DNA from 2 places in the Kribbella swartbergensis genome. Region 1 is predicted to be linked to the other one. Evidence: riboswitches for the same ligand, from Rfam matches in the RefSeq annotation. Region 1 holds a riboswitch; the other holds the start of a gene.
The links. Region 1 has a riboswitch for thiamine pyrophosphate ahead of thiS (sulfur carrier protein ThiS). Riboswitches for the same ligand answer to the same signal wherever they lie in the genome.
Positions count from the first base shown of each region.

Region 2: it holds a riboswitch for thiamine pyrophosphate, as region 1 does, so the genes downstream of both, ACYVOK_RS06560 (purine-cytosine permease family protein) here and thiS (sulfur carrier protein ThiS) in region 1, are expected to answer to the same signal.

Region 1 covers NZ_BAAGPM010000034.1:403,133-410,265, forward strand. The annotation lists gene ACYVOK_RS31135 (prolyl oligopeptidase family serine peptidase) at 1-1,325, shown strand, start outside; gene ACYVOK_RS31140 (ABC transporter ATP-binding protein) at 1,322-2,974, shown strand; gene ACYVOK_RS31145 (ATP-binding cassette domain-containing protein) at 2,971-4,665, shown strand; gene ACYVOK_RS31150 (response regulator transcription factor) at 4,644-5,246, opposite strand; TPP riboswitch at 5,449-5,564, shown strand; gene thiS (sulfur carrier protein ThiS) at 5,555-5,758, shown strand; gene ACYVOK_RS31160 (thiazole synthase) at 5,760-6,533, shown strand; gene ACYVOK_RS31165 (DUF6807 family protein) at 6,511-7,133, opposite strand, start outside.
Region 2 covers NZ_BAAGPM010000013.1:34,722-41,854, forward strand. The annotation lists gene ACYVOK_RS06530 (ABC transporter permease) at 1-220, opposite strand, end outside; gene ACYVOK_RS06535 (ABC transporter substrate-binding protein) at 217-1,278, opposite strand; gene ACYVOK_RS06540 (flavin reductase family protein) at 1,271-1,831, opposite strand; gene ACYVOK_RS06545 (RNA polymerase sigma factor) at 2,137-2,631, shown strand; gene ACYVOK_RS06550 (methylated-DNA--[protein]-cysteine S-methyltransferase) at 2,624-3,190, shown strand; gene ACYVOK_RS06555 (class I SAM-dependent methyltransferase) at 3,302-3,982, opposite strand; gene ACYVOK_RS06560 (purine-cytosine permease family protein) at 4,009-5,337, opposite strand; TPP riboswitch at 5,330-5,443, opposite strand; gene ACYVOK_RS06565 (alpha/beta fold hydrolase) at 5,464-6,123, opposite strand; gene ACYVOK_RS06570 (hypothetical protein) at 6,120-6,944, opposite strand; gene ACYVOK_RS06575 (DUF3152 domain-containing protein) at 6,993-7,133, opposite strand, start outside.

The DNA of each region.
Region 1 (7,133 bases):
ATGGTGCGAGCAACGATCTCTGGCTCGCGGAACTGTCCGACCCGGAGAAGCCCGAGATCACCGTCGTACAACGCGGTGTCGACTGGCGGAGTGCCATGATCGTCGGCCGCGACGGGCGTCTGTACGCCGTGACCACACTGGGGGCCCCGGCGGGCAGAATCTGCGTGGGCGATCCGAGCCGGCCCGGACCCGAACAGTGGCGGGACCTCGTGGCCGAGGATCCGGGAGCACCACTCAGCGAGTTCGCCCTCCTCGACGGACCCGAGCTGTCCCGGCCGCTGCTCGTGGTCGCCCGGACCCGGCATGCGCTCGGCGAACTCGCGGTCCACGATCTCCGGACCGGCAAGCGGGTCGGAGACGTACCGCTGCCCGGGCCCGGTTCCGTCGGCTCGCTGACCACTCGGCCGGAGGGTGGTCACGAGGTCTGGTTCAGCTTCACCGGCAGCGTGACTCCGGCAACGGTGCATCGGTACGACGCCCGCACCGGCGAGACCACCGTGTGGGCCGATCCTCCCGGCGCGGTCGACGTACCGAAGGTGACGTCGCGGCAGGTGGTCTACCGCTCTGCCGACGGTACGCCGGTCCGGATGCTCGTCATCGCTCAACCCGGCCGGCGCGGACCACGTCCGACGATCCTGTACGGGTACGGCGGTTTCGGCCAGCCGCTGACACCGACGTACTCCTCCTTCACCCTCGCCTGGGTGGAGGCCGGCGGGGTCTTCGTCACCAGCAACCTGCGCGGCGGCGGTGAAGAAGGTGAGCGGTGGCACCGGGCCGGACGGCTGGACAACAAGCAGAACACCTTCGACGACTTCATCGCCGCGGCCGAGACACTCATCGCCGACGGCTGGACGACGCCGGAGCAGCTCGGCATCTGTGGTGAATCGAACGGGGGCCTGCTGGTGGGCGCCGCCGTGACCCAGCGGCCGGAGTTGTTCGCCGCGGCCGTCTGCTCGGCGCCGGTGCTGGACATGGTTCGCTACCAGTACTCCGGCCTCGGCCCAGCGTGGATTCCGGAGTACGGCTCCAGCGCCGATCCGGACCAACTCGAGTACCTGCTGGCCTACTCGCCGTACCACCGGGTGAGCGAGGGCACCGACTATCCCGCGGTCCTGTTCACCGTCTTCGGCGGTGACACCCGGGTCGACCCGCTGCACGCGCGCAAGATGTGCGCCGCACTCCAACACGCCACGAGCGGATCACGGCCGATCCTGCTCCGGCTGGAGGCGAACACCGGACACGGCACGTCCGCGGTGAGCCGTGGCGTCGACCTCACGGCCGACATGCTCGCCTTCCTCGCCGCTCACACCGGGTTGTCGACGTGACGACGTTCGGCGCTGTCGCACGGCACGGCCGCGGCTGGCTTCCACTCATCGGACTGGCGGCCTTGCTCGACAGTGCGGTCACGCTCGCGCTGCCGACGGTCCTCGGCCGGTCTGTCGATGCCATTGCCTCGGGCAACGACTCCGAACGCTGGCTGGGACTGGCGGCCGGGCTGATCCTGCTCGGCGTCTTCTGCGCCCTGGTCGATGTGCTCGCCAGTACGGCGTGCGTCGCGGGAACCACCGCGTGGCTGCGCCACCGAGTGGTTCGGCGCGTCCTCGGGGGCGGGCCGGAAGGGGTACGCCGGTTCGACACAGGCGATCTCGTCAGCCGGGTGTCCGGCAGCGCGAGCGACGCAGCCCAGGCCGGACCTGCCGCTGTGACTGCCGTCGCAGCAGTGATTCCCCCGGTCGGAAGCCTTGTCCTGCTGGCGTTGATCGACCCCTGGCTGGCGGCCGCGTTCCTCGCCGGAGTCCTGCTGGTCATCGCGGTGCTGTGGGTGTTCGCCCGTCGCACCACCGAGATCAGCCTTGCCTACCAGGAAACGCAGGGGCGTATCGCCGCGCTGCTGACCGAGGCCCTCGCCGGTATCCGTACCATCACGGCCGCCGGGACTGCCGGCCAGGAGGAACGTCGGGTGCTGGGACTGCTGCCGGACCTGCACCGGCACGGCCTGCTCACCTGGCACGTCCTCGCCCGCTCCGGCGCCCAGGCGGCGATCGTCGGACCGCTGGTCCTGGTCGCAGTACTGGCGATCGGCGGCCTGCAACTCGTCGACGGCCGGATCACCGCCGGTGAGCTGTTCGCTGCCGCGCAGTACGCCGTGATCGGCGCAGGCCTCGGCAGTCTGACCGGCATCCTGGGCGAGCTCGCCCGGGCCCAGGCCGGCATGCGGCGCAGCGCCGAGGTGCTGGCCGTGGAACCCGTTGCCTATGGCGCGCTTCCGCTCCCGCCCGGACCCGGGCACCTGGTGTACGACGACGTCAGCGTGATCGTGGACGGCGTACCCCTGCTCGATCACGTCGACCTCGACCTTCCCGGTGGAGCGACCGTCGCCGTGGTCGGTCCCAGCGGCGCGGGAAAGTCGGTGCTGGCGGCGCTGGCCGCGCGGCTGCGTGACCCGGACTCAGGTCTCGTGCTGCTCGACGGCGTACCGCTCCAGGCTGTGCGGCGGTCGGTACTGCGCCGGGCGGTCGGCTGTGCGTTCGAGCGGCCCGTACTAGTGGGCAGGACGGTGTGCGAGTCGATCTCGGGCGGGCGGATCGCACCCGTCGAGGTGCTCGCGGCCGCTCGGGCGACCCATGCGCACGACTACGCCAGCCGGTTGCCGCAGGGCTACCACACCCCGTTGCCCGAGGCACCGATGTCCGGTGGGGAGGCGCAGCGTCTCGGGCTGGCGCGCGCCTGGCACACCGGTCGGCTGCTGGTGCTGGACGACGCCACCTCGAGTCTCGACACCGCGACGGAGCGGCAGATCAGCCGGACCCTGACCGAGGATCGGCACCGCCGTACCCGGCTGATCGTCACCCATCGGGCGTCCACGGCGGCCCGCGCGGACCTGGTGGTCTGGCTCGATCGCGGCCGGGTTCGCGCGGTCGGACCCCATCAGCGGTTGTGGCAGGACCCGTCGTACCGGGAGATCTTCGGATGAGGCGGGAACTCGGGTTCGGAGTGGCGGCCCTGAAGCGGCGGCCGGCGCTGGAGTTCGCCGCCTGGTCGATACCGGAGATCCTGCCGACCGCGGTCTACGGGCTCGCGGTCGCCCACGCGACAGATGCGTTCCTCGCCGGCCGGGCGGAGACCGGCCTTGCCTGGTTGGGTGGCCTCGTCGCGGCCGCGTGTCTCGGAGCCGTCGGCGCCAGGCAGGCGTATCGGCGACTCGGCGACCTGGTCGAGCCGTTCCGGGACGACCTGGTCCGCCGGGTGGTGAGTGGTGCGCTGCGCAACGCCGACCGGATCGACGGGGCGGTGTCGCGGCTGAACCGGCAGGTCGAGATCGTGCGGGACACCTTCGCCGGGCTGATCGTCGTGACCCGGACTTTCACCATCACCGTGGTCGGCGTCGTGACCGGTCTGCTGTCACTCGACCCCTTGATCGCGGTACTCGTCGTACCGCCGTTCCTGGTCGGCTTCGCCGCCTCGCTCGCCATCCTCGGCCTGGCAGCCGACCGGATGAAGGCGTCTTTGTCCGCCGACGAGCAACTGGCGACATCGGCGGGGACGGCGTTCGCCGCGGTTCGGGATATCACCGCTACCGGGGCCGAGGACTTCACCGCGGACCTCGTCGGTGAACCGATCGAGGCGCACGCGGCGGCCGAGCGAGCTCTCGCCAAGGTCGCCGCGCTTCGCACGCTTTGCTTCGCCGTGGGCGGGTGGTTGCCGTTGCTGATCCTGCTGGCAGCGGGTCCTTGGCTGATCGGTCGCGGCGTGAGCACCGGCACCCTGCTCGGCGGATTGACGTACGTCCTGCTGGGGCTGCAGCCCGCCCTGAGCACCGTGATGTCGGCACTCGGCGACGGCGGGCTGCGGTACGTCGTCACGCTCGGCCGCATCCTGGACACCGGCGCTCCGGTCGAGCGGCCCGCGTCGGCCTCCTCGCCTCGCGGTCACCAGGTGAGACTGCACAAGGTCTCCTTCGCCTACGGACCACAGGCGGAACCGGTGCTGCGGTCGCTGGATCTCGTCGTACCGGAAGGCGACCACCTCACCGTCGTCGGTCCCAGCGGCATCGGGAAGTCGACCCTCGCCGCACTCATCTGCGGCATGTTCCCGCCGACCGAGGGGAGGTTGCTCGTCGGTCGCGTCGCACCGCACGAGCTGTCCCCCGAGCAGCTGGCGCGGACGCGCGTACTGATCCCCCAGGAGGCCTATGTCTTCTCCGGCTCGATCCTCGAGAACCTCACCTACCTCGCTCCGGGTGCTCCGACGACTCAGGTGAATCGCGCGATCGAGGCTGTCGGGGCCGAAGCGCTGGTCGCGCGGCTCGGGGGGCCGAAGGCGCTGATCCGGCCCGCCCAGCTCTCTGCCGGAGAGCGGCAGCTGATCGCCCTGGTCCGGTCCTACCTGTCGCCGGCACCGCTGGCCGTACTCGACGAGGCCACCTGTCATCTGGACCCCGAGGCCGAGCGTCGGGCCGAGGAAGCATTCTCGGCCCGGCCGGGGACGCTCATCGTCGTCGCGCACCGGATCAGCTCGGCACTGAGAGCACACCGGATCCTGGTCCTGGACGGGAACGAGGCCATGGTCGGCCGGCACACCACCTTGCTTCGGGAGTCACCGCTGTACCGGGACCTCCTCGGTCATTGGCAACCGCAACCCGATCAGATCCAGCCCGCCTCCTGAGCCTTCCGGACCGCCTCGATCCGGCTCCGCGCATCGGTCTTCGTCAGGATGTGCGACAGGTAGTTCCGGACCGTTCCCGCGGTCAGGTTGAGCCGCCGCGCGATCTCCTGGGCGGTCGCACCCGTGGTCACCAGCCGCAGCACCTCGCACTCCCGCTCGGTGAGCGGATTCTCCACCGCACGCAGGGCAGCCACGGCCACGCCCGGATCGATCACCGCCGCGCCGTGCGCCAGCTGTCTGACCGCCTCCGCCAGATCGGCCGGCGACGCGTCGGTGGCGATGAACCCGACCCGCGGTGCCAGCCGGACCAGCGCCAGGCTGACGCCGTTGAGCAGGTCACGGTCGATCAGGATCAGGATGCCGGGCTCGCGCAGTTGCAGGCAAAGCTCCTCGATCCTGATGGCCCCGTCCAGCATCGGATCGAGCACCACCACATGCGGCCGCGTCCTCTCCACCGCGGGCAGAACCTCGTCGGCCTTCTCGACCTCGGCCAACACCTCCAGATCAGCTTCCTGCGACAGCACCGCGGCAAGCGCCCCTCGTACCAACGCGCCGTGATGCCCGAGTACGACTCGGATCACGCCCCTGCCCCCCAGGTATCGCGAGACTTATTCGGAGACTCCCCAGTCACGAAAAGTACCCAGCAACCCCCCTCCCGGTGACGCAAGTGTGAATCGTCCACGCCGGATTTGTCACGCCCTCGACTCCCTTGACATCCGATGTCCTCGGCGAAGGAGTGCGGGGGTACACCCGGGTTGTCCCGGGGAAACCGGGTGTTATCGTCGAGACAGCCGCGGGAGCTCGCACCGGAGCGGGCTGAGAGGGCGACTGACCTAGTGTCGCCGACCGCTGAACCTGAATCGGGTAATTCCGGCGTAGGGAGGAAGCGATGTACGACGTGTGGGTCAACGGCGAGCCGACGAGTGTCCCGCCGGACCGTTCCGTCGCCGACCTGGTGCGGGAGTATTCCGACCGCGAGACCGGGATCGCGGTCGCGGTGAACCAGAACGTGCTCACCAGGGCCGAGTGGGCCGGCACCACGCTCACCGACGGGGACCGGGTCGAGATCGTCAGTGCGGTCCAGGGAGGCTGACATGGACGATCCGCTGGAGCTCGGCGGCCGGACCTACTCGTCCCGGCTGATCATGGGGACCGGGGGTGCGGCGAACCTCGAGGTGATGGAGGAGGCATTGGTTGCCTCTGGCACCCAACTCACCACGGTCGCGATGCGCCGGATCGGCACCGGCCACGAGGGCTCGATCCTCGACGTGCTGAAGAAGCACGGCATCGACGTCCTGCCGAACACCGCCGGTTGTCACACCGCCGCGGAGGCAGTGCTGACCGCGAAGCTGGCCCGGGAGGCGCTGGGGACCGACCTGATCAAGGTCGAGGTGGTGGCCGACGACCATCTGCTGATGCCGGACCCGGTCGAGTTGCTGGATGCGGTGGACGCGTTGGTGACCGACGGTTTCACCGTGCTGCCGTACACCAACGACGACCCGATCCTGGCGCGCCGGCTGGAGCAGGCCGGATGTGCGGCGGTGATGCCGCTGGCGGCGCCGATCGGGTCCGCGCTCGGCATCCGGAATCCGCACAACCTGGCGCTGATCGCCGAGGCCGCGAACGTCCCGGTGATCGTCGACGCCGGCATCGGTACGGCGAGTGACGCCGCGCTGGCCATGGAGCTCGGCTGCGCCGCCGTCATGCTCGCGACACCTGTCACCCGGGCCGAGAAGCCGGCCCTGATGGCGGCCGCGATGCGCGACGCGGTCACCGCCGGCCGCGCCGCGCGCCTGGCCGGCCGGGTCCCCCGCCGCTGGCACTCGGCGCTGGCGTCGTCCCCGGTCACCGGTCTCGCGTCGTTCTGAGCCTCTCGACCAGTTCGGGAGCCTCGGCCAGGTCGATCGAGCGATCCAGCAGCAACGCCGTCAGGGACAGCGGCAACTCCTGGTCGGGCTGCAACGCCAGCGCGCTCTGCCACGCCAGCGCAGGTCCGGCGCCCACGTAGTCGGTGGAGCGGAGGAACCACGGGCGTACGTCGTCCGGTTGCACGAGCAGCAGCGTGGTGACCGTGTCACCGCGTTGCTGGACGAAGGCCAGCCAAGGGCTGAGCGAGCCGTAGGCGGCGTCGGTGCCTTCACCGGCCTCGCTCAGAACCACGGTGGTTTCGGCCGAGGGCAGCCGCCAGAAGATGCCGCCGTACCCGGCGCCGGGACGTCCCGCGGTGGCCGGGCTGTCGATGCGGATCGGGCCGTAGCGGGCGGTGAGGACGCTGTTCCAGTCGAGGCGCCAGCCGCCTTCGGCCAACGAACCGCTGAGCCGCCGGCGTTCGACCAGTTGCGGGCGACCCTGTTCGTCGTACCAGGTGATGTCGTCGGTCAGCGAGTTGCCCGGACCGTCGTCGACCGTGACACCGCGGCTGCGCTGCTGACCGTGGTTCGTCAGCAGTGTCGGCCCCCGCCCTGGGA
Region 2 (7,133 bases), on a different contig from region 1:
TCAGGTCGCCGGCGGTGGTGACGACGGTCCAGGGCGCCGACAGCACCCGCTCGTCGAGCCAGCCGGTGGCCGACCCGATGCTCCAGATCACCAGCAGCAGGACCGGTCCGAGGATGGCGCCGAACCTGATCGGCTTCCCCGGTCCGAGCCGCCGGCGGCGTACGACGGGTGTCTCGGCGACCTGCTGGGTGCGCAGGCCGGGCAGGGTGGTTGCGCTCATTTCGCGGCTCCCTTGATGGCGTCGGCGGCGACCGCCTGGAAGCGCAGGTCGTAGAGGTCCTTCGCCTGGATCACCGGGTTGCCGGTCTCCTTGGCGAGCAGCTCGATCGTCTCCTGCTGACGCTGGATCGCGTCGCTCCAGTCGGGGCTGATGTCGGGGTGGCCGGCGTTCTCTACCAGCCATTGGCCGTCGGCCTCGGTCAGCCCCTGGTCCTTCACGTAGTACCCCGCGATCCACTCGCGAGGGTGCTTGTCGATCCACTCCTGGGCGACGCCCCAGGCGGCGACGTACGCACGGATCGCGGCGGCCTTGCCGGAGTCCTCGAGGGACTCGGTCGCCACGTAGAGGTGGCCGGCGTCGTCGCGCAGACCGTGGTCGATGGTGGTGGCGCCGTCCTTGCCGTACTTGGCCAGGTACCGCTTGATCTGCACACCGCCGATCGGTGCGACCTCGACCTGCTTGCCGGCCAGCGCCTGCGAGTAGACGTCACCGGTGCTGGGCAGCTCGACCAGCTTGACGTCCTCCTTGGTCAGCCCGGCCTTCTTCAGCACCTTGAGGACCAGCGCGCCCTGCGCCTGACCCGGGCTGTACGCGATCTTCTTGCCCCGGAGGTCTTCCAGGGTCTTGACCGTCGTACCCGGAGCGATGCCGAGCTTGTAGATCGGGTGGTTCAACGGGTCCTGCCGGAACTTGGAGGCAACGATCTTCACGTGCAGCCCGGTCCAGGTCGCGTGGATCGGCGGGATCTCCGCGACCGAGCCGACGTCGAGCGCCTTCGCCCGGAACGCCTCGGTGGTCTGCGGTCCGCCGCTGAGGTTGGCGAACTGGACGAACTTCGACACCTTGTCGAGCTGGCCGGACAGCTCCAGCGCCTTCTGTGTGGTCGGGTCGCCGACGACGATCTTCACGCCGTCCGGGACGGTGGTCGGCAGCGGGGCGTCGAGGGCGAGCTTCGCGGCGCCGCTGCCTCCGGCCTGGGCGTCGCCGCCGCAGCCGGCCACCACGGCGACGGTGGCGAGTGCTGCGGCGATTACGGCGTACGTGCGGTTCCTAGACATGTTGTGCCTTCGAGTTGGGAGTGGCGGTGGCGTAGCGGCCGTCGTGGTACAGCAACGGCTCGTGCTCGCGTCGTTCGGAGTGGGTGGTGAGGCGGGCGACGACGAGGTAGTGGTCGCCGACGGCGAAGCGGTGCTCGACCTGGGCGCGCAGGAAGCTGGGCGCCTCGTCGAGGACCGGCTCACCGGTGTGCAGCCGGGACCAGCGGGTCGGCTCGGCGAACCGGTCGATGCCACTGGTCGCGAACCGGCCGGCGATGGCCTGCTGGTCGGCGGACAGGAAGTTGATCACCAGGCTGCGGGCCTGGCTGACGGTCGGCCAGCTGGAGGCGCTGGTGGCGATCGCGAACGAGACCAGCGGCGGCAGCAGGCTGACCGAGACCAGTGAGGTGGCGGTGAACCCGGCCGGACCGCGGCCGGCGTCCGCCGTGATCACCACGACACCGGCGGCGTGGCGACGGAAGACGGACCGGTAGACGTCGGCGTCGACGGTCCGCTCCTCCAGGCGGTCGGGTACGACGGACAGAGCGGGACGATGCAATGCGGGAACGGACATGTCTCTCCCTCGGAATCGGGGCAGGGACGACCGGCGGCGGGCAGCAGGAAGCACCACGACCGGGCGGGGTGTGGGAGGCGTTCAGACAGGCCTCGTACGGCGGATGTCCGCCGGAGCAACGCGTGCAGGGGTCAGCGACAGGTGGCGCTCGCCGTCCGCAGGAGATCGATGACGCGACGGCGGGTGAGCAAGGTCGTCGTCATGTCAGCCATCTTCGCACTAAAGTCTACTGAGTAACTGCACAATCTCGGGATCCGGACCAGGCACCCTCACATCGGCCCGCGGGTATGCGTTCTACTGGCGTGATGGTTCAGCAGAAGGTCTCGCTACCACCGTTCCAGGCGCTCGTCGACGCGCACTGGAAGGACGTGGCGCGGCTGGCGCGGGCGCTCGCCGGACCGGTGGACGGTGACGACGTCGCCCAGCGCGCCTGGGAGAAAGCCTTCGCCGCCTACCCCGAGCTCACCTCGGCGAAGAACCTCCGCAGTTGGCTGCTGACCATCACGGCCCGATGCGCCACCGACCTGCACCGGTCCCGTCGGCCGCAGAGCCCGCTCGACGAAGCGCCACCGATGGCCGTCGACGGCCCGGACGCCGCCGACTGGCCCGATCCCGACCTCTGGCAAGCCGTCAACGCACTACCGGAACGCCAGCGCTTCGCCATCACGCTCAAGTACGTCGGCGACCTGGACCACCACGGCGTGGCCGCCGCCCTGGACACCACGCCTGCCGCGTCGCGGCGCCTCGTCAGCGACGCGCTCGCGACCTTGCGCATCAAACTCGGAGTGAACGATGACTGACCTCGAGAGCCGGCTGGCCCGGCTCACCGCACCAGACCTCAAACCACCGGTCCTACCGGACGCCGATGTCGCCTACACCCTGCACGACACCCCGATCGGCACGATGCTGCTCGCGGTCGCCGACGGCCGTGTCGTGGCCAGCTCCTTCGGCGACGAGGAGACCATCACCAACCGCCTCGCCAAGGCTGTCTCCCCGCGCGTACTACGGCAGCCTCGCGCACTGGACGACGTACGACGGCAACTGGACGAGTACCTGGCCGGCCTCCGGCACGAGTTCGACCTGCAGGTGGATCTCGCCCTGGCGACGCCGTTCCAGCGACTCGTGCTGGAGGATCTGCCCCGGCACACCAGCTACGGCGCGACGACGACGTACGGCGCGGTGGCGAACGAGATCGACAAACCGAAGGCGGCCCGCGCGGTCGGTACGGCGCTGGGCGCCAACCCGGTCTGTGTCGTGGTCCCGTGCCACCGGGTGATCGGCTCGAACGGCGCGCTCACCGGATACGCCGGCGGTTTGGACGCAAAGCGATTTCTGCTGAATCTCGAAGCAAAAAACTGACTTTTCACGCGGCGCGCAGAAAGCATTTACACTCGACGGACACAGGAGCAGATCCCCAGTGTGGAGTGGGGATCTGCTTCTTGTTTTTCCTTCCTTGTAAGGAAGATGGCGTCAGTCGGCGGCCGGTTGGCGAATCTCCAGGAGGAGCCGGCGGCGGCCGCCCCAGTCGCGCTTGTAGACCTTGTAGTTCTCGATTCCGGCCGCCGCGCAGAGCCGGCCGTAGCTGATCTCGTCGTGGATGAAGTGCACGCTGCTGGAGCCGAAGTGCTCGGTGGTGACGATCCGGTGCTCCGGTCCCTGCCGCATCCCGTTCGCGATCTCGGCCGCGGTGGCCGGACCCCAGACCGGGCCCTCGATGATCGCGACACCGCCCGGCTTCAGCACCCGGGAGATCTCGCAGATGGTGGACAACTGCTCGTCCTCGGCGAACAACTCGTGGAACGCCGTCCACAGGCAGATCACCGCGTCGAACGAGTCCCACTTGTACGGCAGGTCCGTCATCGAGCCGATCGCCCAGTCGATCGACAACCCCTCCTCGGACGCCTTCGCCTTGCCGGCCTCGACCAGGTTCGGCGAGATGTCCAGCGCCCGCACCACCTTCCCCGCCCGGCGCAGCGGCAGCGCGATCCGCCCGTATCCGCAGCACAGGTCGAGCACCGACTCGCGGCCCTCCAGCAGTTCCTCGACGGCCTCGACGATCGCCGCGTCCCGCTCCGGCGTGGTGCGCGCCGCCAGTCCGTCCGCCCCGAGTTCCGCGTATTCGGCCCGGCTGCGCAGTGCGGAGTTCAGCATTGCGCAAGTATCCCGGTAGGTCCGGGTCAGTTGTCCAGCGGTCGGCGACCGATCCGGCCGAGCAGTACGGCGGCCAGCATCGAGACCACGATCGACGTGTACGTCGCGCCGAGCCAGGTCGGCACCGGCTGCCCGGCGAAGAGCCACTGCTGTACGTCGGTCCAGAACGGCGACCAGCCGGAGACGGTGCCGGGGTTGACCAACTGGTACGCGACGAAGCCGATCAGCCAGGCGAGGGCAGGCTGCCAGCGGAACCGCGCCGTACCGGACACGTCCCAGTTCATCTTGCTGACCACGAAGAAGTCGGCGATCGCGACCGCGAACAGCGGGACGAAGACCGATCCGATCAGGTAGAGGAACTGCGTGTAGTTGCCGAGGTCAACCATCAGCGCGAGGCCGGTGGCGACCACGCCGATCGCGATCGAGATCCACCGCCGGTCGACGTGGCCGATCAGGTTGTGCGCGGCCATCGTGGTCGAGTACACGTTCGCGTACGCCTCGTCGACCTCGTCCACCAGCAGGACGAGCAACGCGATCGCACCGGCCGGCAACGTGACCAGCGCGGTGATCACGTCCGCGCTGTTGGTCCCCAGCGTCGCCACGGCGAACACGCCGAGGGCGTAGTACACGATCGCCGCGATCCCGTAGCCGAGCGACGAGCCGGCGAAGGCGGCCTTGTTGGTCCGCGAATGACGGGTGTAGTCCGCGGCCAACGGCGCGAACGACACGACACCGGCGGCGGCAAGATCGACAGCGGGCCAGAAGCCGAAGACACCGTCCTGCGGCAGGTCCTGCACCGGCTTGCTGAGCACCTGCACGAACAGGTAGACCGACGCGATCAGCACCAGCCAGACCATGAACTTCCGCAGCAGTCTCACACTGCCGAGCGGCCGGACCGCCATCACCGTCGCGAGTACGCCGGCCAGGACGACGAACAGCCAGCGCCACCGCTCACTCGTCACCGCGACCGCGGCCTGCGAGATGACGATGATCTCCATCGTCGCCCAGCCGACGTTCTGCGCGATGTTCAGCACGGTCGGCGCCATCGAGCCGCGGCGGCCGAACAGCCCGCGCAGACTCGCCATCGCCGGTGCTCCGGTGTGCGAACCGAACACGGCCGCACCACCGAGCACGAGCGCGCCCATCCCGCAGCCGACCACGACCGCGAGCAGTCCTTGCGCCAGCGAGCCCGTGTACGCCGCGACCAGCGCACCGGTCACCGGGCCGAACAGCGAGATGCCGAGGTTCCCCCAGAGGGTGAACTGGTCGAAGAAGCCGAGCGTGCGCGGAGCGTCCGTGGTGAGGACGAGCGGCGCCTCGGTGCGGACGGCAGGACGAACAGCAGTACTGGTCATGGGTGACCACTCCCTACGCCGGCATTACCCGGTCAGGTTCAGGCGGTCGGCGACCCGGCGTCGCCCTCTCAGCCCGCGCATGGTGCGAGCTCCCGCAGGTGTTGTTAGCGCGTCAACGATACCGCGTCAGTCGCCGCGGGCGGCGGCTGCCCGCTGGATGAGAGCGGCCAGTTCGGGGCCGTTGGTCAGGACCGGCATGTGAGAGCCGGTTGCGAGCGTCCGCGCCTCGCCCTGGGTGAGGGCGGCCAGCCGCTCCACCCAGTCGGCCGGGCACAGCTGGTCGTGCCGACAGCGGACGATCACCACCGGCGCCTGCACCCGGGTGATGATCGCGGCCAGATCGTGGCGTCTGGCTGCTTCCGCTGCCCGGGCGATCGAGCGGAGCGTCGTCCGCGCGTACTGCGGGGCCAGCGCCGGGATCAGCCGCGGGGATTCCGGGATCGCCGAGCCGAGCCAGCGGGCCGCGAGCTGCGGCCAGGTCACCGAACCCGCATCCCCGGGCGGCGCCACGAGAATCAGGGTATGGACGAGTTCGGGGTAGGCGACCGCCGTCTCCACGACGATCTGGGCGCCGGACGAGTGCCCGACCAGGACCGACCGCTCCCGGATCTTGTCCGCCACCGCCGTACCCAAGGCTTGCGGTCGCAGGTCGTCGCCCGGTCCGGCCGGTTCGCCGTACCCGGGGAGGGTGATGATCCGGTACGGCGTGGTGAGGTGCTCGACTGTGGGCGCGTACGACTTGACCCCGAGGCCGAGTCCCGGGACCAGGACGATCGGAATGCTCACTCCCAGGGCGCTCGGGCCGGTGGAGCCTGGACGACCGGGTTCGACACGTCCGGCTTCAGCTCGCGGTAGCCGAGGAGGAAACCGGCGGCGAGGATCAGCAGGCCGATACCGCCCCAGCCGTACGCCGTCGGCAGGCGGTGGAGCGTGTCGTCGATCGCGCCCATGCCGGTCGACAGGACCATCACCGCCCAGATCACGATCGGGATCAGCGACGTTCCGACGAGGAGCAGGCCGCCCAGCTCGACCGGGTCCAGCTCGCGCCCGACCTTGCGGCGGGCGATCAGGTCGCGCGCCCACATCGCGATCGCGGCCGAACCGAGCACGAGCAGCAGCAACTGGCCGATCGTGTCGATGACATCCGTGCGCAACGGGTGGTTGAGCGGCGAGCCGGGAGCCTGGGAGATCTCGCGCAGAGCGACCCGTTGGACCGTGAGGACGAGCAGGCCGTAGACGCCCGCGACGATCGTCGCCAGGAGTACGACGCGGGCGGCGCGCGGGTCACGGGGTGCGACCGGTTGCTCGCGCCCGTACTGCGGTAGCTCGTGCTGCTGCGGGTGCGCGGGGGTGCCGTACGGGTTGCCGGGGCGGTAGTTGGGCGGCTGGGTGTACGCACCGGGTGCCGCCTGGGGCGGATCGCCGTACTGGCCCGGTGGGGTGTTGTAGGGCTGGGGCTGTGCGTATTCACCCGGCTGCGGCTGGCCGTACGGCGGGGCGTTGTACGTCTGGCCGCCGTACGGAGCGGGCGGTGCGTAGTGATGCTCCTCCGCCGGCTGTTCCGGTGGCTCGCCTCGGCCGTACGTCGGGAAATCCTGTGAGGACATCGCTGCTCCCTCCCCTCGGCCTCAGCTTCTCACGACCGAGGGTTTCGCTCAGGTCGCCTTGATCGTCGGCCAGGCGTTCGGGAGGCAGCCGGCCAGTCCCTTGGTCTGCTGCATCATCACCGGCGCCGGCGTCTTCGCCTTGTCGCAGGTGGAGTGGCCGTGGCCGAGCGCGTGCCCGACCTCGTGGTT